Regions from separate parts of the Streptomyces sp. SD15 genome, predicted to be linked through region 1. Evidence: riboswitches for the same ligand, from Rfam matches in the RefSeq annotation. Region 1 holds a riboswitch; each other region holds the start of a gene.
What was found. A riboswitch is a leader RNA that binds a small molecule or an ion and turns the genes downstream of it on or off. The one in region 1 is predicted to bind cyclic di-AMP.
Positions count from the first base shown of each region.

Region 1 (7,108 bases):
GGCGACCGAGCGCTCGAAGCGCTCCGCGACCTCGTCGGGGTCGGTGCCGGGCCGGATGATGTCGTTGCCGCCCGCGCAGAAGGAGACCAGGTCCGGGGCGAGTTCCTTGGCTCGTCGGAGCTGGTCCTCGACGACCTGGTCGAGCAGTTTGCCGCGCACAGCGAGGTTCGTGTAGGTGAAGTCGCCCTCGGGCCGCCGGTCCGCGAGGAGAACCGCGAACCGGTCGGCCCATCCGACAAAGGCCCCGTCGGGGCCGGGGTCGCCCACGCCTTCGGTGAAGCTGTCCCCCACCGCCACGTACGACCCGATCACCGATCTGTTGTCACTCTTCGAATCGTCTGCCACATCGACCCATGATTCACCTTCCGATGTGAGCTACGCGACCGTAGGAAAGGGTTGACGGGTGGTGAGATAAGCCACTCGTAAAGTCTCGGTCTAGCCCGGAATAAGGCCTTCTCAGGAGTGGTTGAACAGCCGCCACACCTGGAAGTCCGTGATCCGGAAGTGACTCCACACGGTCCGGAAAGCGAAGTGGCCACTGGTGTAAGGCGCCGGGTCGCTGTAGTCGAAGACCAGCCGCCCGTTGTTCCACCACTGGACCGTGGAACCGTCCGAGACGATCCGGACGTGGTGCGGCTCGTTGGCCGTGAGCAGCGGCTCCGTGTAGTCGTAGATCAGCGGGCGGACGCCCGCCTGGCCGACGTATCGGCGCAGCCGCGTCGTCGTGTTGGTGTTGGCGCCGTATCCGGCGTAGTACGTCTTGAGGTAGTCGTACTCCGCGAGGGCGCCGCCGCGCGGCGTGGCGAAGAGGTTGTCCGGGGAGCGGACGTCCACGGCGTTCCAGAAGTTGTTGAGGTCGGAGACCCGGTCGTTGACGCCGCCCGCGGACACGGGTGTGGCGGTGTACTCGATGACGTACGGGCCTTCGAGCTTCTTCTTGAACCAGACCGTCGCGCCGCTGGGTACGTCGATCTCGAGGACGCCGCGCGAGGCGCTGACGGTGCCGCCGTCCTGCAGTTCGGTCGCCCACTGGCCCAGGCCGTGCCGGAAGCCGTCGTGGGCGATGAGCCGTCCCCGGCGGTGGCGCGGCGCGGCGCTCGCGGTGGCCGCCGGGGCGAGCACCGCGAGTGCGGTACCGGCGGCCAGGGCTCCGAAGGCTCTGCGGGTTGTCATGAGGTGCTGCCTTCCGGACGAGGGATGGCGGTGAGGGCGGTGTCGGCGACCAGGGTCGGATACGCGGCCGTACCGTCGGCACAGTCGGAGGTGTTCACCTCGCACAGCGCCATGACGCCTTGGGTGATGGAGTCTCCGTAGAAGGCCAACTCAGGCCCCCGTAAAGGACGTTCGGAAAGCAGCCGCGCCTCCTCGTCCAGCCGCAGACCCGTGAGGACGACCCCCGTCTGCAGCGGCGGAGTCCAGCGGTTGGCTCGTGAGAAGACGTCCTTCACGGAGATCTCGGCGGTGTGCGTCCCCCGGCCCGACAGAGCGATGGCGATGTCGGGCCGGTCAACGTCGTACAACCGCTTCGGCCCGCCGTCCACCGACGCATAGATCTGCGCGGGCACGGTGATCGACGAGACGTCGAAGAGGGCGTGCAGCGTGCCGCCGGTGAAGCGGAAACGCAGCCGGGACCCGGAGTTGACGGTGGCGGCGGCCTCGGCGGTACGTCCCCAGTGACCCTCGTACGCGAGACGCCTGTCATCGGGCCGTACGACGTTCGAGTCTCCGGACGCGACAACAGGAGGCGCGCCCACGAACAGCAGAGCGGCGGCTGCGGCTGCGGCTGCGGCTGCGGCTGCGGCTGCGGCTGCGGCTGCGGCTGCGGCTGCGGCTGCGGCGCCCTTGACGGGGGTGCGTCGGTCGACGCCGGGCACGGGAACCTCCGAAGACATAGAAAGCACAGAAAGCGCTTGCGGAGATCACTATGGTGTCGCCGCGGCGCGCCTGTCGATACTCCTATGTCGCCGCCACAAGACCGCAATGCGCCGATCATGAATCAGCAGGGGTCGCAATCTTCCGATCATGGATCCTTCATGGATCACTCCGTGGTCGCCCATGGATCCCTGTCCCGAAACGCCGAAGGCCGGACCCCAGGCATCACGGGGTCCGGCCTTCAGAGGCGAGGAAGGGCGTCAGCCGACGGCGACACCGTGCGAGCGCAGGTACGCGACCGGGTCCAGGTCCGAGCCGTAGTCCGGCGTGGTGCGGATCTCGAAGTGCAGGTGCGGACCGGTGACGTTGCCGGTCGCGCCGGAGAGGCCGATCTGCTGGCCCTCGGTCACGGTCTGGCCCGCCGAGACGGAGAGCGAGGACAGGTGGGCGTACTGCGAGTACTGGCCGTCGGCGTGCTGGATGACGACCTGGTTGCCGTACGCGCCGCCCCAGCCGGCGGAGACGACGGTGCCCGCGGCGATGGACTTGATGGTGGTGCCGGTCGGGACGACGAAGTCCACACCGGTGTGGTAGCCGCTGGACCACATGCTGCCGGCCACCTTGTAGTGGGTGCCGACGGTGGCGCCCTCGACGGGCACGGTGTAGCCGGAGGCGCTCGCGGTGTCGGCGGACCAGGTGGCCGTGGAGGCCGCGGTGCTCGCGGAATCCGTGGAGCCCGTTATATCCGTGATCTGCGTCTTGGGTGCGTTCGCCTTGCCGGCCGACGGCGTGGACGACTTCATGGACGCCTTCGAAGGTGACTTCGCGACACCGGTCGGCGCGGCCTTCTCGCCGATCGTCAGCTTCAGGCCCGGGTGGATCAGCGACGGGTCGCTGCCGATGGCCGTGCGGTTGTCGGAGTAGAGCTGCTTCCAGCCACCACTGACGTCCTGCTCGTCGGCGATCTTCAGGAGATAGTCGCCGGCCTTCACCGCGTAGGTCTTCGCCGCGGCGGTCGCGGACTTCGACGAGTCGGCCGCGGACTTGTCCGAAACCGTCGTGGCCTTCCCCGAAGCCGTCGCGCTCTCCTCCGGAGCCGACGAAACGGCGGTCGCCGGGGTCGCGGCGTGGGCGCCGGCCGCCCCCATCAGCGGCAGCGCGAGCGCGGCGCCACCCGTTCCGGCCACGGCGATCGAGCGGGTGAAACGCTGAGCCTTCGGACGGCGGTGCTTACCCTTCGCGGGCATGACGAATTCCTCTCCGGCGCCTGCGAGGTGAGCTGTCGGGTGCGGGCTGGAGATGCCCGGCCGCGCGACTGCGCGACTGAACCCCTAGCCGTTCCGGAGACCGGAACAGGCGTGGTACCTGCGGGTCCCCCGCTCCTGCCGAGTTCGGGTGAGTGCGGATTCCGGGCGGCGGCAGGATTGGGCGTCCGTCCGGATTGAGGGCGAACGTAAGCGAGATGAGAGCGCGTCGACAACCGTGTGGATCTGCTGTGTGCATACCTTTCTTGATCCATGCCGGAATTCCCGTCACCCTCCGTGAATGGGCGACCTTTCCGCCCCCTCAATACACCCGGAAATTCGGGCCGGTTGAAAAAAAGGGGCTGCAACACATCGTCACGAATATGACGCTGCTCACGCAGGTCGACCCACGATGCTTTATTCCAGGCTCAGTTGGAACTAAGACGCCAATTCGACCAGAACAGTCACATGCGACACAGCCGGACAAATCGCACCAACCTGACCTCGTCGGCCAACCGGCGTCCGCAAAGCGGTAGTTGACGTTCACCAGTGGCTCCAGCACCACCATCGTCAAGGGCGTCTCCCACCCGGGGCGACGCCTGTGGACAACTTCATTGCCCGAGGAACCCATGTCGTATCGTCGGAGGGCGCGCCCCCGTCGACGAGCAGCGCCGACGGCCCAATGGGAGGAGCCCCCGTGACGCAGCAGGTCCCGTCGACCGAGCCCGAGCTGGCCGGAGTGCGCAACTTCCGAGACGTGGGCGGCCTGCCCACCAGGGACGGCCGGCGGGTGCGGTACGGCCGGCTGTTCCGCAGCGGCCATCTCGCGCACGCGACGGAGGAGGACGCCGCGCTCCTCTCCTCTCTCGGACTGCACACGATCTTCGACTTCCGCAATGCCGCGGACCAGAAGCTGGAGGGACCGGACGTCGAGCTGGCGGGTGTACGGAACGTGAATCTTCCGCTGACCGACCCGGCCGACGGCAGCGAGTTCTGGCAGATGGTCCGTGACGGCGACGTCGCCCAGTTGCGCGCACACCTCGGCGACGGCAAGGCGGCCAACCGGATGATCGGTTCCTACCGCACGATCATCAAGGAGCGCACGCCCGAGCACTCCCAGGTGCTGCACTCCCTGGCCGAGGACAGCGTGCCCGCGCTGATGCACTGCGCGGCGGGCAAGGACCGCGCGGGGCTGTCCATAGCGGTGACGCTCCTCGCCCTGGACGTAGAGCGCGACGCCATCGTGACCGACTACCTGGAGTCGAACGCGACGCACCGTCGCTACAGGGTCCGCCGCAGCGGCTCCTCGGAGTCGGCCCGCTCCCCCGAGGTCATGGAGCTGCTCAGCCCGCTGTTCGACGCACGCGCCGAATATCTGACGGCGGCCTTCGACACCATCGAGGAGACCTGGGGCGGCGTGGACACCTACCTGGAGCAGGCGCTGCGCATCACTCCGGAGCTGCGGGAGCGTCTGCGCGAGCGCCTGCTGGACTGAGCCCCAAAGGCCCGTGCTGATCCCCCGTGCTGATCCCCCGGGCCGATCCCCACGGGGGTGACGAAGATCTACTGGTTCTGCGCACCCAGCGTGAAGAGCAGGTAGATGAAGGCCGCGAAGAGGTGGCCCACGGCGACATAGATGATGAGCCGCACCCACAGCGCGCGGGGGAACTTGTCATCCATGGACCGCCGCCTTCCGGGCTCCTGGGGTTCCGCCTGGGGTTCCGTCATGACATCTCTCCCATGGTCGTCGGGTGCCCTGCCGCCGGGCCGAGGCACAGCGCGGCGGTGGGGCTCTGCAGCAAGGTGTGTACGAAGAGCAGCTCGGCCCCCGAGCGATCGGCGGCCGCGAGGCGGTGCGGGGTCAGCGAGTCGAAGTGTGCGCTGTCTCCGGGCGCGAGCACCTGCGCGGTGTCCCCGAGGCGCAGCCGCAGCCGCCCCTGGAGGACGTAGAGCCACTCCTCGCCGGGGTGGACGCGCACCACGTCGCCCTGCGAGCCGTACGGCACGTGCACCCGCAGGGCCTGCATCCCGCGTCCCGGGGCGCCTGCCTGCCAGTACGTCCAGCCGCCCGCCTTGGTCGGCTCCATGTCGGGGGCCCGCACGATCGCGTCCCGCTCGGCGACCGTCTCGCCGAGCAGCGCCGAAACCGTCGTATCGTAGATGCGAGCGAGTGCGAGCAGCATCGGCAGCGAGGGCTGGCGCTGCCCCGTCTCCAACCGGGAGAGGTGGGCGGCCGAGAGCCCGGCGGCACGGGCCGCGGCCTCCAGGGTCAGCGAGGCGCGGCGGCGCACCTCACGCAGCCGCGGTGCGACGGCGGGCAGCACCTCGGCTGTCCCGGACTCGGGCGGCGTTCCGGCCGCCCCCGGCTCTGCAGGGCTCATGTGTCCATTGAGCCGCACCTTTGCCTCATGGGCAAATTTCTTGCCTCTGAGGCAAAGGGCCTCCGATCTTCTGACCTAAAGGCCCTCTGACGCGCCTGGGGCGGGCTCCCGCCAGGAGCCCGCCCCAGGCGCACCCCCTTACCGGATGGCCACCGCCTGCTTCACCAGCGTCTTCCCGAAGTCCCACATCAGCCCGCCTCCGCTGTGTGCGTCGTCCATCACGGCGGTGAAGGCCGCCACGAACCGATCCACGTCCCGCTCGTCGATGATCAGCGGCGGGATCAACTTGATCACCTCCAGATGATCGCCGGAGACCTGGGTGAGGATGTGGTGCCGCTGGAGCAGCGGGACGACGACCATCTGCGCGAACAGCCCCTTGCGCGCGGCCTGCAGCATGGTCCAACGGCTCCGCAGCTTCAGCGACTTGGGCCGCCCGAACTCGATGCCGATCATCAGACCCCGGCCGCGTACGTCGCTCAGCAGCTCATACGTGTCCACGAGCGCCGCGAGCCGGGACTTCAGCCGCTCGCCCGTGACCCGGGCATGGGCCACGATCTGTTCGTTCTCCATCACGGAGAGCACGGCCAGTCCCGCCGCCATGGCCTGCGCGTTCGATCCGAAGCTCGCCGAGTGGACGAGGACCCGGTCGATCGACGAGTAGACCTTCTTGAAGATCCAGTCCTTGCCGAGTGTCGCTCCGACCGGCACATAGCCGCCGGAGAGCGCCTTGGCCACGCACACCAGGTCCGGCTCGACGCCCTCCTCGTGCTGGTAGGCGTAGAAGTCCCCGGTCCGCCCGAGTCCGGTCTGCACCTCGTCCGCGATGAGCAGCGCCTTGTGCTTGTGCAGCAGTTCCTGGGCGGCGCGCAGGTAGCCGGGCGGGCCCTCGTGCACGCCCTTGCCCTGGATGGGCTCGACGATGAGCGCGGCGACGTCGCCCTTCTTCAGCTCCCGTGCCAGGGCGTCGAGATCGCCGAGCGGGACGGCCGTGTCGGGGAGCAGCGGGGCGAAGCCGTCGCGGAACCCGTCCTCACCGTTGACGGAGAGCGAGCCGGTGGTCAGGCCGTGGAAGGCGTGCGAGCAATAGAGGATCCGCGGCTTGCCGGTGGCGTACCGGGCGAACTTCAGCGCGGTCTCCACGGCCTCCGTACCGCTGTTGCCGAAGAACACCCGGTCCAGGTGCGGGCTGTGGGTGAGCAGCTTCTCGGCGAGCAACCCGGGCAGCGGCTGGCAGTCGAAACGGGTGAGGTCGGCGAGCGAGGCGTCCAGGACGTCGTGCAGCGCCTGGCGGACGACGGGGTGATGGCGGCCGAGGCCCATCACCCCGAACCCGGCGAGCATGTCCAGGTAGTCGTTGCCGTCCGCGTCCCAGAAGTGCGCGCCCTCGGCCCGCTCGTACACCTTGTCGAAGCCGATGGTGTGCAGCATGCGCGGGAGCTGGTGGTTCAGGTACTTGGTGTGCAGCTCGTAGCGCTCGGCTCCGCGCTCGGCCAGCAACGCGCCGAGGTCGAACTCCCGCTTCTGAGCAGGATCGGTCATTCCTGTTTCTCCTTGGACAACTCATCCATGGGCAGCTCGTCCCTGAACAGCTCACGCCTGGGCAGCTGATCC
Region 1 covers NZ_JBTLMO010000024.1:120,584-127,691, reverse strand. Annotated here, with positions in the region: gene ACX28W_RS24065 (SGNH/GDSL hydrolase family protein) at 1-312, opposite strand, end outside; gene ACX28W_RS24060 (DUF6250 domain-containing protein) at 457-1,173, opposite strand; gene ACX28W_RS24055 (hypothetical protein) at 1,170-1,892, opposite strand; gene ACX28W_RS24050 (M23 family metallopeptidase) at 2,133-3,119, opposite strand; cyclic di-AMP (ydaO/yuaA leader) riboswitch at 3,124-3,280, opposite strand; gene ACX28W_RS24045 (tyrosine-protein phosphatase) at 3,814-4,611, shown strand; gene ACX28W_RS24040 (DUF6126 family protein) at 4,680-4,796, opposite strand; gene ACX28W_RS24035 (helix-turn-helix domain-containing protein) at 4,841-5,497, opposite strand; gene ACX28W_RS24030 (aspartate aminotransferase family protein) at 5,636-7,036, opposite strand; gene dxs (1-deoxy-D-xylulose-5-phosphate synthase) at 7,033-7,108, opposite strand, start outside.

Region 2 (7,108 bases), on a different contig from region 1:
CCATGGAGATCCTGCACATCGAGGACCACGGCGTGGTCCCGCTGTCGGAGGAGTCCGGGGTGTTCGCCGCCGGGGTGGTGCCCGAGCGGCCGGGCCTGAAGCCGCTGGAGGTCGTCCAGGCGGACGGTCCCAGCTTCACCGTCACCGGTCAGCGGATCGACTGGCAGGGCTGGTCGGTACGGGTCGGCTTCAGCCACCGCGAGGGCCTGGTGCTGCACGACCTGACCTTCGACGCGGCCGGGAAGGGCCCGCGCCAGGTGCTCCGGCGTGCGGCCGTCAACGAGATGTACGTCCCCTACTTCGACACCGCCTCCACGCAGTACCGCAAGAACTTCTTCGACTGGGGCGAGTACGGCGCGGGCCCGCTCACCAACTCGCTGGCCCTCGGCTGCGATTGCCTGGGCGTCATCCAGTACTTCGACGCGGCGGTGCTCGGCGGCGACGGCGTGCCCCGCCTCATCCCCAACGCCGTATGCGTGCACGAGGAGGACGACGGCATCCTGTGGAAGCACCACGACGGCCGTACCGGCCGCACGGAGGTGCGCCGCTCCCGCCGACTGATCATCTCGGCGTTCGCCACCGTCGCCAACTACGACTACGGCTTCTACTGGTCGCTGTACCAGGACGGTTCGGTGATGCTGGAGATCAAGATGACCGGCATCCTGTCCGCCACGGGTGTGGCGGAGGGCGAGGAGACCCCGTACGCACGGCGGGTCGCCCCGAACGTCGCGGTCACCAACCACCAGCACTTCTTCGCCGTCCGCCTCGACATGGCGGTGGACGGCCCCCGCAACCGCCTGGTCGAGGTGACCGCCGAGCACGAGACCGACCCGGACCTCGACCCGTACGGCAACGCCGCCCGAACCGTGCTGCGTCCGATCCTCAGCGAGGCGGAGGGCGGTCGGCGCACCGATCCCTCCCGTGCCCTGCACTGGCGGGTGGAGAGCACCGAGGCCGTCAACCGGATGGGTGAACCGACCGCGTACCGCGTGCACTTGGAGAACACCGCGGTGCTGCCGGTGCGGGAGGACAGCGTGTGCGCCCGCCGCGCCCCGTTCGTGGGGCGGCAGTTGTGGGCGACGGCCTACGACCCGGACCGGCGTTTCGTCGCCGGCGAGTACCCCAACCAGGCCGAGCCGGGCGCGGACGGGGTGCACAAGTGGCAGCAGGAGGACCGCTCCCTGGACGGCACGGACCTGGTGTTGTGGGCCACGGTCGGCTCCCACCACTTTCCGCGCCCCGAGGAATGGCCGGTCATGCCGGTGGCCCGGGCCCGGCTGCGGCTGGAACCCGACGGGTTCTTCGACCGCAACCCGGCCCTCGACGTCCCCGCACCTGTCTCGTGCCATACGCCACGCACCACGCCCACCGCCCAGGACCCTGCGACTCCGGACCACTGCTGCGGATGAACAAAGGGAAAGTCCTTGCCTACGCACTGTGCGCGGCTGGCTATCATCCGTGCTGATTCAACTAGGGACGACCTCCACAATCATTCATCCGAGTGTGAAATACTCCAATATGCCCAATGAAAGGTTACTTTCATGAGCAATAGGGACAATGGGCCGGATTATTACGCGAGTATACGACTTGACCGCACAGGTCAGGCCGAGGCCTTCGACGCCATCGGCGACCACTACGACGAGGCCTTCCCGCACAAGGAGGGTCAGGTTTCCGCCGGCGAATGGCTGATCGGCTCCCTGCAGGCAGACGCCCGCGTGCTGGACCTCGGCTGCGGCACCGGAGTGCCGACCGCACGCCAGCTGACGGACGCCGGCTTCGAGGTCGTGGGCATCGACCTGTCCGGCGGGATGGTGGGACTCGCCCAGGAACACGTCCCCGGTGCGACGTTCCACCGGCTGGATCTCGCGGACCTGCGACCGGGCGGCCCTCGCGACCTGGGCCGCTTCGACGCCGTCGCGGCCTTCTTCTCCCTCCTGATGCTGCCGCGCGCGGAGATCCCCCTCGCGCTGCTGACGGTCCGCCACCTTCTGGTACCCGGAGGCCTGTTCATCCTCTCGATGGTGGAAGCCGATGTGGACGACTTCTCGATCCCGTTCCTCGGCAACACGATCCGGGTCTCCGGTTACCTGAAGGAGGACCTGCGCGAGGTCATCGAGACCGGAGGCTTCGAGATCGTCAAGGAGTCCTCCTACACCTTCGCCCCGGCGGTCACCGACGTCCCGCCCGAGGAACAGGTCTTCCTCTGCTGCAGGAGGCGCGACTGAGAACGCACGATGCGACACCATGGGCCCGCGGCACCCACTCGACGGGACGAAACGCGTGACGAAGCACCACACCCCCCATGGAGACCCCGCCGAGGCCGCCCGGCGATCGGACGGCCCGGCGAGTGGGACGAGGCCTGTCGCACCCGCCGCACCCATGGGCTCGTGGGACGCTCGTACGCCTCAGACACCCCAGCCGCCTCCACCGCCCGGCCCTCGTGCCGGGTACCGGGCCACGCAGCCAAAAACCCCGCAACCAAAAGCCAGGCAGCCACATGCCGGGCAGCCACATGCCGGGCAGCCAAAGATGGCGCGCATCTCCCCCTCCTCTTCCGACACCGGGCGACGCGTGCCAGGCACCGAAGCTCCGGATCCGCACCCTTCGCAGGGCGCGGTGTCGGTCAGTACCGGCTCGCAGACCGACCGGCTTCGGTATCTCGACGTGGCAACTCGGCGGATCGCCCGCGGGATGGATCTGGACGAGACTCTCCGGGAACTGCGCCGGGCGGCCGTCCCCACGTTCGCGGACGCGATATTCATCCATCTGCGGGACCCGTTGCCGGTGGGGGACGAGAAGTCGGCCGCACCCGTCGTCCTCCAGCTGCACAGCATCGACCGGGCGCCCGCGACTCCGGACGCAGAGCGGTCCGTGAGGCCTGCGCCGAAGATCCTCCCCCAGCCCTCGGGTGTGGCCGAGTGCGTGCGTCCGACGGTCACCGGACGACTCGCACAGCTGCTGCTGGCCGGAGGGCCGGCGTTCGGCGACGTACCGGGGATCGCGTCGGCGGTGGCCGAGCTGCTAGGGCCCGTGGCGAGTACGCCCGGAACGCTCCCGCCGGGCCGCAGGCTGATCATCGCCCCGCTGCACGGCCGCCACCACGCCATGGGCATCGTCGTTCTCCTGCGCCGGCCGGAGCGCGCCGCCTTCACCGGTGACGACCTGCTCGTCGCCTCCCAGCTCGCGACGCATACCGCTCTCGGCGTCCAAAAGGCGGTGATGTACGGACACGAGGCCGCCGTGGCGGACACGCTGCAGCGCACCATGCTCCCGTCGTCGCTGCCCGAGCCCACCGGCGTCCGACTGGCCAGTCGTTATCTGCCGGCCTCGAAGACCGCGCAGGTCGGCGGCGACTGGTACGACGCGATCCCCCTGCCCGGCAATCGCATCGCCCTGATCGTCGGCGATGTCATGGGCCATTCCATGACCTCCGCCGCGATCATGGGCCAGCTGCGCACCATCGTGCAGACCCTCGCCGGGCTCGACCTGCCTCCGGACGAGGTCCTGCACCACCTCGACGAGCAGGCCCAGCGTCTTGGCGGCGACCACATGGCGACCTGCCTCTACGCGATCTACGACCCGATATCGCGGCGACTGCTCTTGGCGAACGCCGGCCACCCGCCCGCGATACTCCTGCACCCGGACGGCCGCGCGGAGGTACTGCACGTCCCGCCGGGCGCTCCGATCGGCGTCGGCGGCGTCGTCTTTGAATCGGTGGAGATGCCCGCGCCCACCGGAGCGACCCTCCTGCTGTACACCGACGGCCTCGTCGAGTCCCATGAAACAGACGTGGGTACAGGCGTCGCGGCTCTGCGCACCCACCTCCAAGGCACAGCCCACAGGCTCGTCACCTCCTCACTGGAACCGCTGTGCGACCAAGTGCTGGACACCTTGGGCCCGGGTGTCCGGGACGACGACATCGCGCTGCTCATCGCGCGATTCGAGGGCTTCCCCGCGGACAGCGTGGGGTACTGGTTCCTGGCCCCCCACCCGCTGACCGCGGGACAGGCACGGCGGTTGACCCGCAGGGCACTGCGCCGCTGGGGCCTGGAATCCTTGCTCGATTCGACGGAACTCATGGTCAGCGAGATCGTGACGAACGCCGTGCGCTTCGCCTCCCGGCCCATCGCCCTGCGGCTGCTCCGCTCGGACGTGGTCCGCTGCGAGGTGACCGACGACTCGCCCCAGGTGCCCCGGATGCGGCACGCCGAGCCAGGCGACGAGGGCGGCCGCGGCCTGTTCCTGGTCAATCAACTCGCGTGGCGCTGGGGAGCTACGAGACTGAGCACGGGCAAGGTCGTCTGGTTCGAGCAGCAGATCCCGAGGTGACCTGCCCCACTCGCCGGTGCGGCCTTGGGAGCGGGGTCGAGGAGTCGCCGGCCGGGGCGCGGACACCCTCTCCTCATGCCCAATTCACCAGGTCGGAAATGCATATGGGACATTTCACGCTTCAACCTTCACGTGAGGCACACAAGTTGGCTAGATTGGCAGGCAGGCCGCACGACTCCCTCCGGCGAACCTCGCCGGGTTGTGCGACCTCCGCCGAGTCCGCTGCACCCCAAAACAGCCGGAGACCCAACCGACCTTGGGGTGAATCGGCCCAACTGCCCACCAGGGCACGGGCCGTAGGGCATACCTTCCGAACCGTTCGCCCGAACCAGACAGCCAACTCGGTAGGCGGAGCACGGAAGGAGTACGTCCCCCCATGGCGCCGGAACGCACCCCGCGTCCTGGAGGCATGAGCCTCCCTGGCATGCGCGACTCCGCCCTCCCGGCCGCGGCCCTCACCTCTGAGGCCCAGGCTGCCCGGACCGCCGGCGCCACGCCGTCGGCAGGGAACGACGAGCCGAGCCGCGAAGAGGTCCAGCAGCGGATCAACAGCCTCTACAACCGGGCCGAGACCGCCACCGGGACCTACAACGCGACCCGCGCCACGACCACCGGATCACGCCAACGCGGCAATCCGGCACCCGGCAACGGGCGCCCGCGCACCGATCCCGCCCTCGACAACAACGTAGCCAAGCGGTGGTTCGACGTGGGGCGCGCGCGGCTGGGCCCGACCGTGCCGGCCCGGCTGCCGGCCGACAGAATGCCGAACCGTGCGGCCGACGCGCGGCCCACGGGCCCTGCGGGGCGTCCGCAGGACGAACTCACCGGCCGTGGACGGGAAGTGTCCGGCCCGCGCGTCCCGGAGTTGACCGCCGGGCCCGCAGCCGGGGTGCCCACCGGCCCCGTGGCGGAGTTGACCGCCGGGCCCATGGCCGCGCTGCCGGTCGCGCGGGAGGCACGCCAGGAGGAGGCCTCAAAGGCCCTGCCCGCGTTGGCCATCGAGCCTCCGCACACCTCGTTGAGGACGTCCAAGGAACAGATCCAGCAAAAGCTCGCCACGGCCCGTGAACTGCTGTCCAAGCACGCCGCACAGCACAGTGCGCAGCTCCCGGCGATCGAGCCCCGGGCCGAGGACACCTGGCGCACCTCCGAAGAACAGGCTCCCCGCCAAGCCGGTGAGGCGTGGCTGTGGCAGCAACCGGCCGGCCTCGGCGCCGACATGACCGTCGACACGGCCAGTACAACCGTCGACACGGCCTATACAAGCGTCGACACGGCCTATACAAGCGTCGACGCGGCCTTTACAAGCGTCGTCGCAGGCCATTCAACCGGCGCCGCAGCTTTCATCAGCACCGGCAGCGGGTCGGAGTCGGGATACGGCAGGAAGGCCGCGGAGGCACTCGCCTTTGCCCGTGGACAGATCGGCAGACCGTGCGTCTGGGGCGCGACCGGACCGGACTCGTACGACTGCTCCGGTCTCACCCAGTCCGCCTGGAAGGCCGCCGGGGTCGCACTCCCCCGTACCGTGCACGATCAGTCGACCGCCGGCACAGCGGTCGCCCTCGCCGACATGCAGCCCGGCGACCTGATCTTCTTCTCCGGCGATGTCGGCCACGTCGGCCTGTACACCGGCAACAGCATGATGATCCACGCGCCGAGCCCAGGGGCGTACATACGCGAGGAGTCGATCTTCTACGCCGGATCGTCGGCGATCCACAGTGCCGTACGGCCGGCGTGAAGCCCGGCCGGCCACGAGCGCGAAGTAGTCCTTGAACATCCAGAACGAGGCGCCGTTGACGTGGCCGCACCAGGGCGCGGATATGGGCAGCACCGGTCGGCACTGGGTCTGGCGTGACGCCGAGGGTCAGGCCGCCGGTGCGCCGCGGTCCGCTCGGACGCGGGCGGGCACCGCGACTCAGTAACAAGCAAGCCCCGCCTCCGGAGTACCGGAGGCGGGGCTGTATGGAGCGCCGGGCAGGCCTTGCACCTGCATCTCCCCGCAGGAAGCGGGACGTCTTTCCTTGGACCACCAACGCCAGGCTGACCACCGGAGTTCCGGCGGGCCGTTCAACAAGATCGATCATAGCCCAGCCGCGGCGAGGCCGGCTACATACATCCCCACCGTCACATCACTAGGATTTTCCGCTCTCGGTATATTGATCTCATGAATCCGCGGATGGCCCTTCTCCGTGCGATCGACGACGACGTGGCGGTGACCGAGGCGCTCCGTCTCGCTCTGGAACAGGTCGTGGCCGAGCTCGGCGGGGTCGGCGGCATGGTTCATGTGGGCGGGCCCGAGGGCCTGCGCGGGCTGCACCTGCTCGCGAGCAGCGGACTGCCCCCGACGATGACCGAGCCCTGGGAGCGCGTCCCGGACGACGGAAGCCTGCCACCGGTCCGCGCCGTACGCGAGGAAAGGAGCGTCTGGCTGGCCGCGGCCCCGCAGGCAAAACCGGCCCCCGGGACGACCACGGGCACGGACCCGGCCGACAGCGTCGCCACCGTCCCGCTGCCCGGCCCCGACAGACCACTGGGCGCACTCACCGTCCTGACCGAGGCCCGCCGCGCCCCCGAACCCGACCAGTGGGCCTTCCTGAACGCCGTCGCCGCCTGGATCGCCGTACGACTGGGCCGCCCCCTCCTGCCCAAGGAGCCACCACCTCGGGAACTGCGGCCCGGACCGCTTCTGCAACAGGCGCTGGAGGCCGTACGCGTCGGATCCTGGGAGTGGACCATGGCCACCGACGAGGTGGACCTGGACGAGGCGGCGATGAGCGTG
Region 2 covers NZ_JBTLMO010000005.1:153,008-160,115, forward strand. Annotated here, with positions in the region: gene ACX28W_RS07185 (primary-amine oxidase) at 1-1,409, shown strand, start outside; gene ACX28W_RS07190 (class I SAM-dependent DNA methyltransferase) at 1,542-2,225, shown strand; gene ACX28W_RS07195 (SpoIIE family protein phosphatase) at 2,530-4,329, shown strand; cyclic di-AMP (ydaO/yuaA leader) riboswitch at 4,531-4,696, shown strand; gene ACX28W_RS07200 (C40 family peptidase) at 4,754-6,067, shown strand; gene ACX28W_RS07205 (SpoIIE family protein phosphatase) at 6,494-7,108, shown strand, end outside.
Region 2: another riboswitch for cyclic di-AMP. It lies ahead of ACX28W_RS07200 (C40 family peptidase); the one in region 1 lies ahead of ACX28W_RS24050 (M23 family metallopeptidase).

Region 3 (7,108 bases), on a different contig from region 1:
GTCAAGGAGCACTGGCTGCGCACGAAGGCCGTGGAGAAGCAGCGGACGTCGGTGACGGAGGGGATACCGCTGGGCCAGCCGGGCCTTGCGCTCGCGGCGAAGCTGTCGTCGCGGGTGCGCACGGCGGGCCTCGAGGTGCCGCTGCCGCAGGGCGAAGGCGTCGGGTACGAATTGCTGGCCATGGCCGCGCACGCCGAGGCCGAGGGCGTGGACCCGGAGGCGGCGCTGCGGGCCGCGGCCCGGGCGTATCGGGACGCGATCCGTGCGACGGAGGGGAGCCGAGCTTGATCTTTATCTTCGGGTTGCCCGAAGTTCGGCAAGGGTTTCGGCGCCTTCGGCGCGTTCGGCGCGTCTGATGGTCCTTCCCTCGTCGTAGCGGGGTGCCGGGCGGCGGTTCCTGGTTCCGGGCGCGGCACTTCTCGGCGGCACCGGGAACGAGGCGGTACGACCGGCCTGGGCTCCCCGACGGGGCAGGGTTACGAGCTCGGGGCGCGCCCGGACGGGTTGTGCCAGTTCGGTTGCGGCCGGTCGAGCAGCCACTCCGCCGAGCCCAGCGGTCGGGGGCGCTCCTGCCCGCTGGGCGGCAGCAGGTCGTGGAAGATCCGCTCGGGCGGGGCGCCGAGCGCGGGAAGAGCCTCGCCGATGTCCTCGACGAGCTTGGGCGGACCGGCCAGATAGACGTCCTGCCGGGCCCAGCCGGCCCGGTTGCCCAGCGCGGTCAGCAGCCGTTCGGTGGCCTGGGTCCTGGGGCGGCCGGGCGCCGGGGTGATGAACGTGACCGTGAGCCGGGTGAGCCGGGCCTGTAAACGCTCCACGGCGGACCGGTCGTAGAGGTACGAGGTGTCCCGGGCGACGAGGAACAGCCTCACCTCGTGTGTGGCGTCGAGTTGCTGCAGCAGCGCCTTGACGGGGGCCCACCCCGTGCCGGCCGCGATGAAGGTGAGCGGCCGCACGATGGGCGTGCGCAGGATCAGCCCGCCGCCGGGCGCGCCGAGCCGCAGGATGTCGCCCGCCCGGGTGCGCCGGACCAGGGCGGTGGAGAGCACCCCGCCCTCGACACGGCTGACGTGCAGGTCGAGGGTGTGGTCGGCGCGGGGCGCGTTGCCCAGTGAGTACGGCCGCCAAATGCCCGGCAGATGGGGGATGTTGACGCTGACGTACTGGCCGGGGAAGTAGCGGAGGCGGTGCTGCGGTCGCAGGGTCAGCACGACGAGATCCTCGCCGTGCAGCGCCCGGTTCACGACCTCGGCATCCCACCAGGGCGGTTCACCCGCGTGCTGCGCCTCCCACGCGCCCTGGAGCATGACGTTGGTGATCGCCCCGTACGCCTCACCCCAGGCCTTCTCGGTCTCCGCGTTCCACGTCGACCCCGCGACGACGGCGAACGCGGCGAGCAGACTCGCCCCCACGGCGGCATAGTGTTCCGGCTCGGCCAGATACTTCCGGTGATCCCGCCCCAGCTCCCGCAAGTAGCCCGGCAGCGCCGGATCCTCCAGCCGCTCCATCACATACGTGAGCGCCGCGAACAACCGGTCGCGCTGCCGCTGCATGTCCTCCGGAAAGTCCAGCGGGAAGAGCCCGCGGACGTCCGGGTGGTGCCGGAAGAGATGCGAGTAGAAGTACTTGACCGCGAACTCGGCGCGTCTCTCGACGACCGCGAAACTGGATCTGAGTATTTCGGGGTCCACGGCGCGATTTAGGGAGGTGATGAGTCGCCGAGTCAAACGGCAGGTCATGTACGGAGAGTCTGGGGTGAAGCGGGCGCAAGGCCATCGCGGCGGGGCGCGCGCCCAACCCGGTTTCCGATGGCTCCTGGCGGCGAACCACGGAGTTGCGGGCGCCGTACCTCCGGATACCGTCAGGGCGTGACCGACCAGCCCCCACCGTTCAGCCCCGCCCCCGAACTCTTCACCTGGGAGTTCGCCACCAACCCCTACCCGGCGTACGCCTGGCTCAGGGAGCACGCGCCCGTGCACAGAACGCGGCTCCCCAGTGGGGTGGAGGCCTGGCTCGTCACCCGTTACGCGGACGCCAAGCAGGCGCTCGCCGACGCGCGGCTGTCCAAGAACCCGGCCCATCACGACGAACCCGCGCACGCGAAGGGGAAGACGGGCATTCCGGGGGAGCGGAAAGCCGAGCTGATGACGCATCTGCTGAACATCGATCCGCCGGACCACACCCGGCTGCGGCGGCTCGTCAGCAAGGCGTTCACGCCGCGGCGGGTGGCGGAGTTCGCGCCGCGTGTGCAGGAGCTCACCGACCACCTCATCGACCAGTTCGCCGACAAGGGCTCCGCCGACCTCATCCACGAGTTCGCGTTCCCGCTCCCCATCTACGCCATCTGCGACCTGTTGGGCGTCCCCCGCGAGGACCAGGACGACTTCCGGGACTGGGCGGGGATGATGATCCGGCACGGCGGAGGGCCGCGGGGTGGGGTCGCGCGGTCCGTCAAGAAGATGCGCGGATACCTCGCCGAGCTCATCCACAAGAAGCGCGAGGCCCTCTCCGACACGCCCGCCCCCGGCGAAGACCTCATCTCCGGCCTCATCCGCGCCTCCGACCACGGCGAGCACCTCACCGAGAACGAGGCCGCGGCGATGGCCTTCATCCTCCTGTTCGCAGGTTTCGAGACGACCGTGAACCTGATCGGCAACGGCACCTACGCCCTGCTCACCCACCCCGAGCAGCGACAGCGGCTGCAGGCCTCCCTCGCCGCCAAGGAGACGGCGCTGCTGGCAACCGGTGTCGAGGAACTCCTGCGCTACGACGGCCCCGTCGAACTCGCCACCTGGCGGTTCGCGACCGAGGCCGTCAACATCGGCGGGCAGAACATCGCGCCCGGCGACCCCGTTCTCGTCGTACTCGCCGCGGCGGATCGCGACCCTGAACGGTTCGACCGGCCGGACGCGCTCGACCTCTCCCGCCGTGACAACCAACACCTCGGCTACGGCCACGGCATCCACTACTGCCTCGGCGCTCCCCTCGCCCGACTGGAGGGGCAGACCGCGCTCGCCACTCTCCTCACCCGCCTCCCCGACCTCCAACTCGCGGGGGATTCAGCCGATTTGCGCTGGCGTGGCGGTCTCATTATGCGGGGATTGCGCACGCTTCCGGTGGAGTTCACACCGGGTCCGTAGGCATGTCGGGATCACGATCATCCGGTCACGAAAAGGTGACGGACGCTCAACTCTGTGATCTTCACGTGATCTGCGCTGCATCGACTTGTGACAAGTGTTCGGGTGCGGATACGTTCACTCGTCAACGCGGCTCATACGTCGCGCAGTCATCTGCTGTCACGCGAAAGGCTTCCGCATGCTCTCCGGGAACGGCCGCCATCGTCGCCCCCGTCAGGCTCCGGCCCTCATCGTCGCGGCAGGAGTGACCGGATCGGCCATCGCCATCCCGTTGCTCGGTGCCACCGGTGCGAGTGCGGCCGACGGCACCACATGGGACCGGGTCGCGGAGTGCGAGAGCGGCGGCGAGTGGAGCGCCGACAACGGCAACGGGTACTACGGCGGCCTGCAAGTGACCCAGGAGAACTGGGAGAAGTACGGCGGCCTCACCTACGCGCCCAGCGCCGACCAGGCCAGCCGCTCGCAGCAGATAGCCCTCGCCGAACGGCTTCTTGACGACAAGGGCCTCGTGGCCTGGCCCACCTGCGGACCGCTCTCCGGGCTCAGTGCGAACTCGGCCGAGTTCGAGGTCGACACGGGTGTGGTGGACGACGCGTCCGGCTCGTCCAGCTCATCCGGATCGTCGAATTCATCCGATTCTTCTGATTCGTCCGACTCGTCCGACTCGCCGTCGTCGGGCTCGACTTCGTCCGACTCGCCCTCGGGTGCGGCCGGGAACACGACGAAGGCCGCCACGTCGTCCGGCACCGAGGGTGACTCCGACTCTCAGCATTCCAACAGCCCCTCCACAGCCACGGCGAAGAGTGACGAGTCGGACAAGTCGGGTCAGAGTGACGACTCGTCGAGTACGTCCGAGGGTGCGACGACCGGCGCCGGGCGCCACCGCGGCGGCAGTGCCGACGAGGACACGAGCGGTAGTGCGACCGGCAGTTCGGTGGACGGACGTACCGGCGACTCCTCCGGCCGGCATGCCTCCCGCGACTCCGGCGCATCCCGAGACGTCGTCGACGGCTCGTACGTCGTCCGCGTCGGCGACAATCTCTGGACCATCGCCGACTCCCTTGACCTCGAAGGCGGATGGTCGGAGCTGTACGCCGCGAACGAGGGGACGGTCGGCGCCGATCCGGACCTCATCCTCCCCGGTCAGAGCCTTGCAGTTAGTGCTGAATCGGGCGAAAAGCAGCGGTAGTTCACGTCATGGTTCGACGTGGAATGTCCGGTTTGGTGAGACTGAGACATGAGTCTCAGAAGCCCTGATCGTCTTTGAAATTCCGCCGATTACCTGCCTACGGTCATCACCGCTCGCCACAGCGGGCCCCGACGATCGCAACGCCGAATCCTGCCAGCGGCCGTACGGGAACAGTCGACGCGTCAAGCGCCGTAGGCAGGAGCGGGGGACCCAAGGTAAGTGCCACGCCCGGTAGTTGACCGGGAGTGGCTTGGGGTGAAGACGTGCGCCGAGAGCGCGCGGCCGGGCACTCACCCGCCCGAACCCGACAGCTCACCTCGCAGGCGTCGGTGAGGGGATCACTCCATGCTGCTCAGCAAGGGCAAGCACCGCCGCCCGTCCAAGGCGACCCGTATCGCCACGCTCGCCGGTGTCACCGGTGTGGCCATCGCCGCCCCGCTGATGGCGGCCGGCAACGCCTCCGCCGCCACCGACTCCGAGTGGGACGCCGTCGCCCAGTGCGAGGCCGGCGGCAACTGGTCCATCAACACCGGCAACGGCTACTACGGCGGCCTGCAGTTCTCGGCCTCCACCTGGGCCGCGTACGGTGGCACCGCCTACGCGTCCACCGCCGACCAGGCCTCCAAGTCCCAGCAGATCGCCATCGGCGAGAAGGTCCTCGCCGGGCAGGGCAAGGGCGCCTGGCCGACCTGTGGCACGGGCCTGTCCAGCACCCCGTACAGCGGCGGTACGAGCAGCAGCGCGCCCTCCACCGCGTCCTCGGCCGACACGCAGAGCGCGAGCACCGGCACGAGCACCACCCGTACGACGGAGCAGCCCGCCTCCCGTTCGGCGGAGCGCCCGGCCGCCGAAAAGACCGTCTCCACCCCGACCGGCGAGAAGGTCGCGAAGGGCGACGGCGAGTACAAGGTCGTCGCGGGTGACTCCCTCAGCACGATCGCCGAGAAGAAGAACGTCAAGGGTGGCTGGCAGCAGCTGTTCAAGCTGAACAAGGACATCGTCGACGACGCGGACTTCATCTACCCGGGTCAGCAGCTTCACCTCAGCTGACCTCGGCCGGCCGGGGGTGACCTCGGCTGCCCTCAGCTGAATGACAGCCCCCTCATAAGAGGGGTCTCCACACTGGAGACCCCGATGAGGGTCCCCCCGTCCCCCCGGGCTCCCCGCTCCGGCGCGTGTTCCCCCGTACGCGCCGGAGCGGGGCTTTTTGTTCCCCCGGGGAACAATGTTTACCCTCAGTTCTGCCCAAGAGGTGGTCGACCGGCTGGCCGATCCCTCCGGGCCGGTTAGGCTCATCTCGCGTAGCCGAACGAGGCTCCGCGCCGTGCGGGCCTCGCGGCCCCGCGTACCCGCGTCACATCCCAGAAGGAGATGCTCGTGCCGTCCATCGACGTCGTCGTAGCCCGGGAAATCCTGGACTCCCGAGGCAACCCCACGGTCGAGGTCGAGGTTGGCCTCGACGACGGCAGCACGGGTCGTGCCGCCGTTCCGTCCGGCGCCTCCACCGGCGCCTTCGAGGCCATCGAGCTCCGTGACGGTGACCCCAACCGTTACCAGGGCAAGGGTGTCGAGAAGGCCGTCCTCGCGGTCATCGAGCAGATCGGCCCGGAGCTCGTCGGCTACGACGCCACCGAGCAGCGCCTGATCGACCAGGCGATGTTCGACCTGGACGCCACCGACAACAAGGGCTCCCTCGGCGCCAACGCCATCCTCGGCGTCTCGCTCGCCGTCGCGCACGCCGCCTCCGAGGCGTCCGACCTCCCCCTCTTCCGCTACCTGGGCGGCCCGAACGCGCACCTGCTGCCCGTTCCGATGATGAACATCCTGAACGGCGGGTCGCACGCCGACTCGAACGTCGACATCCAGGAGTTCATGATCGCCCCGATCGGCGCGGAGTCCTTCTCCGAGGCCCTGCGCTGGGGCGCCGAGGTCTACCACACCCTCAAGAAGGTGCTGAAGACCAAGGGCCTGTCCACCGGCCTCGGTGACGAGGGCGGCTTCGCCCCGAACCTGGAGTCCAACCGCGCCGCGCTCGACCTCATCCTCGAGGCCATCAAGCAGGCCGGTTACATCCCCGGCGAGCAGATCGCGCTCGCGCTCGACGTCGCCGCGTCCGAGTTCTACAAGGACGGCAAGTACGAGTTCGAGGGCAAGTCCCGCTCGGCCGCCGAGATGACCGAGTACTACGAGGAGCTCGTCTCCGCGTACCCGCTGGTCTCCATCGAGGACCCGCTGTACGAGGACGACTGGGCCGGCTGGAACGTCATCACCGAGAAGCTGGGCGACAAGGTCCAGATCGTCGGCGACGACCTCTTCGTCACCAACCCGGAGCGTCTGGCCCGCGGCATCGAGGAGGGCTCCGCGAACGCCCTGCTCGTCAAGGTGAACCAGATCGGCTCGCTGACCGAGACGCTGGACGCCGTGGAGATGGCCCAGCGCAACGGCTTCAAGTGCATGATGTCCCACCGCTCCGGCGAGACCGAGGACGTCACCATCGCCGACCTCGCCGTCGCCGTGAACTGCGGCCAGATCAAGACCGGCGCCCCGGCCCGCTCGGACCGCGTCGCCAAGTACAACCAGCTGCTGCGCATCGAGGAGATCCTCGACGACGCGGCGGTGTACGCGGGTCGCAGCGCGTTCCCGCGCTTCAAGGGCTGAGCGTTCCCGCAGTTCCGCTTTGCGGACCATGGGCACAGCAAGGGCTGAGCGTTCCCGCAGTTCCGCTTTGCGGACCATGGGCACAGCAAGGGCTGAGCGTTCCCGCAGTTCCGCTTTGCGGACCATG
Region 3 covers NZ_JBTLMO010000011.1:145,805-152,912, reverse strand. Annotated here, with positions in the region: gene ACX28W_RS13770 (nucleoside triphosphate pyrophosphohydrolase) at 1-288, shown strand, start outside; gene ACX28W_RS13765 (globin domain-containing protein) at 477-1,688, opposite strand; gene ACX28W_RS13760 (cytochrome P450 family protein) at 1,866-3,137, shown strand; gene ACX28W_RS13755 (transglycosylase family protein) at 3,313-4,323, shown strand; cyclic di-AMP (ydaO/yuaA leader) riboswitch at 4,501-4,664, shown strand; gene ACX28W_RS13750 (transglycosylase family protein) at 4,669-5,373, shown strand; gene eno (phosphopyruvate hydratase) at 5,695-6,981, shown strand.
Region 3: another riboswitch for cyclic di-AMP. It lies ahead of ACX28W_RS13750 (transglycosylase family protein); the one in region 1 lies ahead of ACX28W_RS24050 (M23 family metallopeptidase).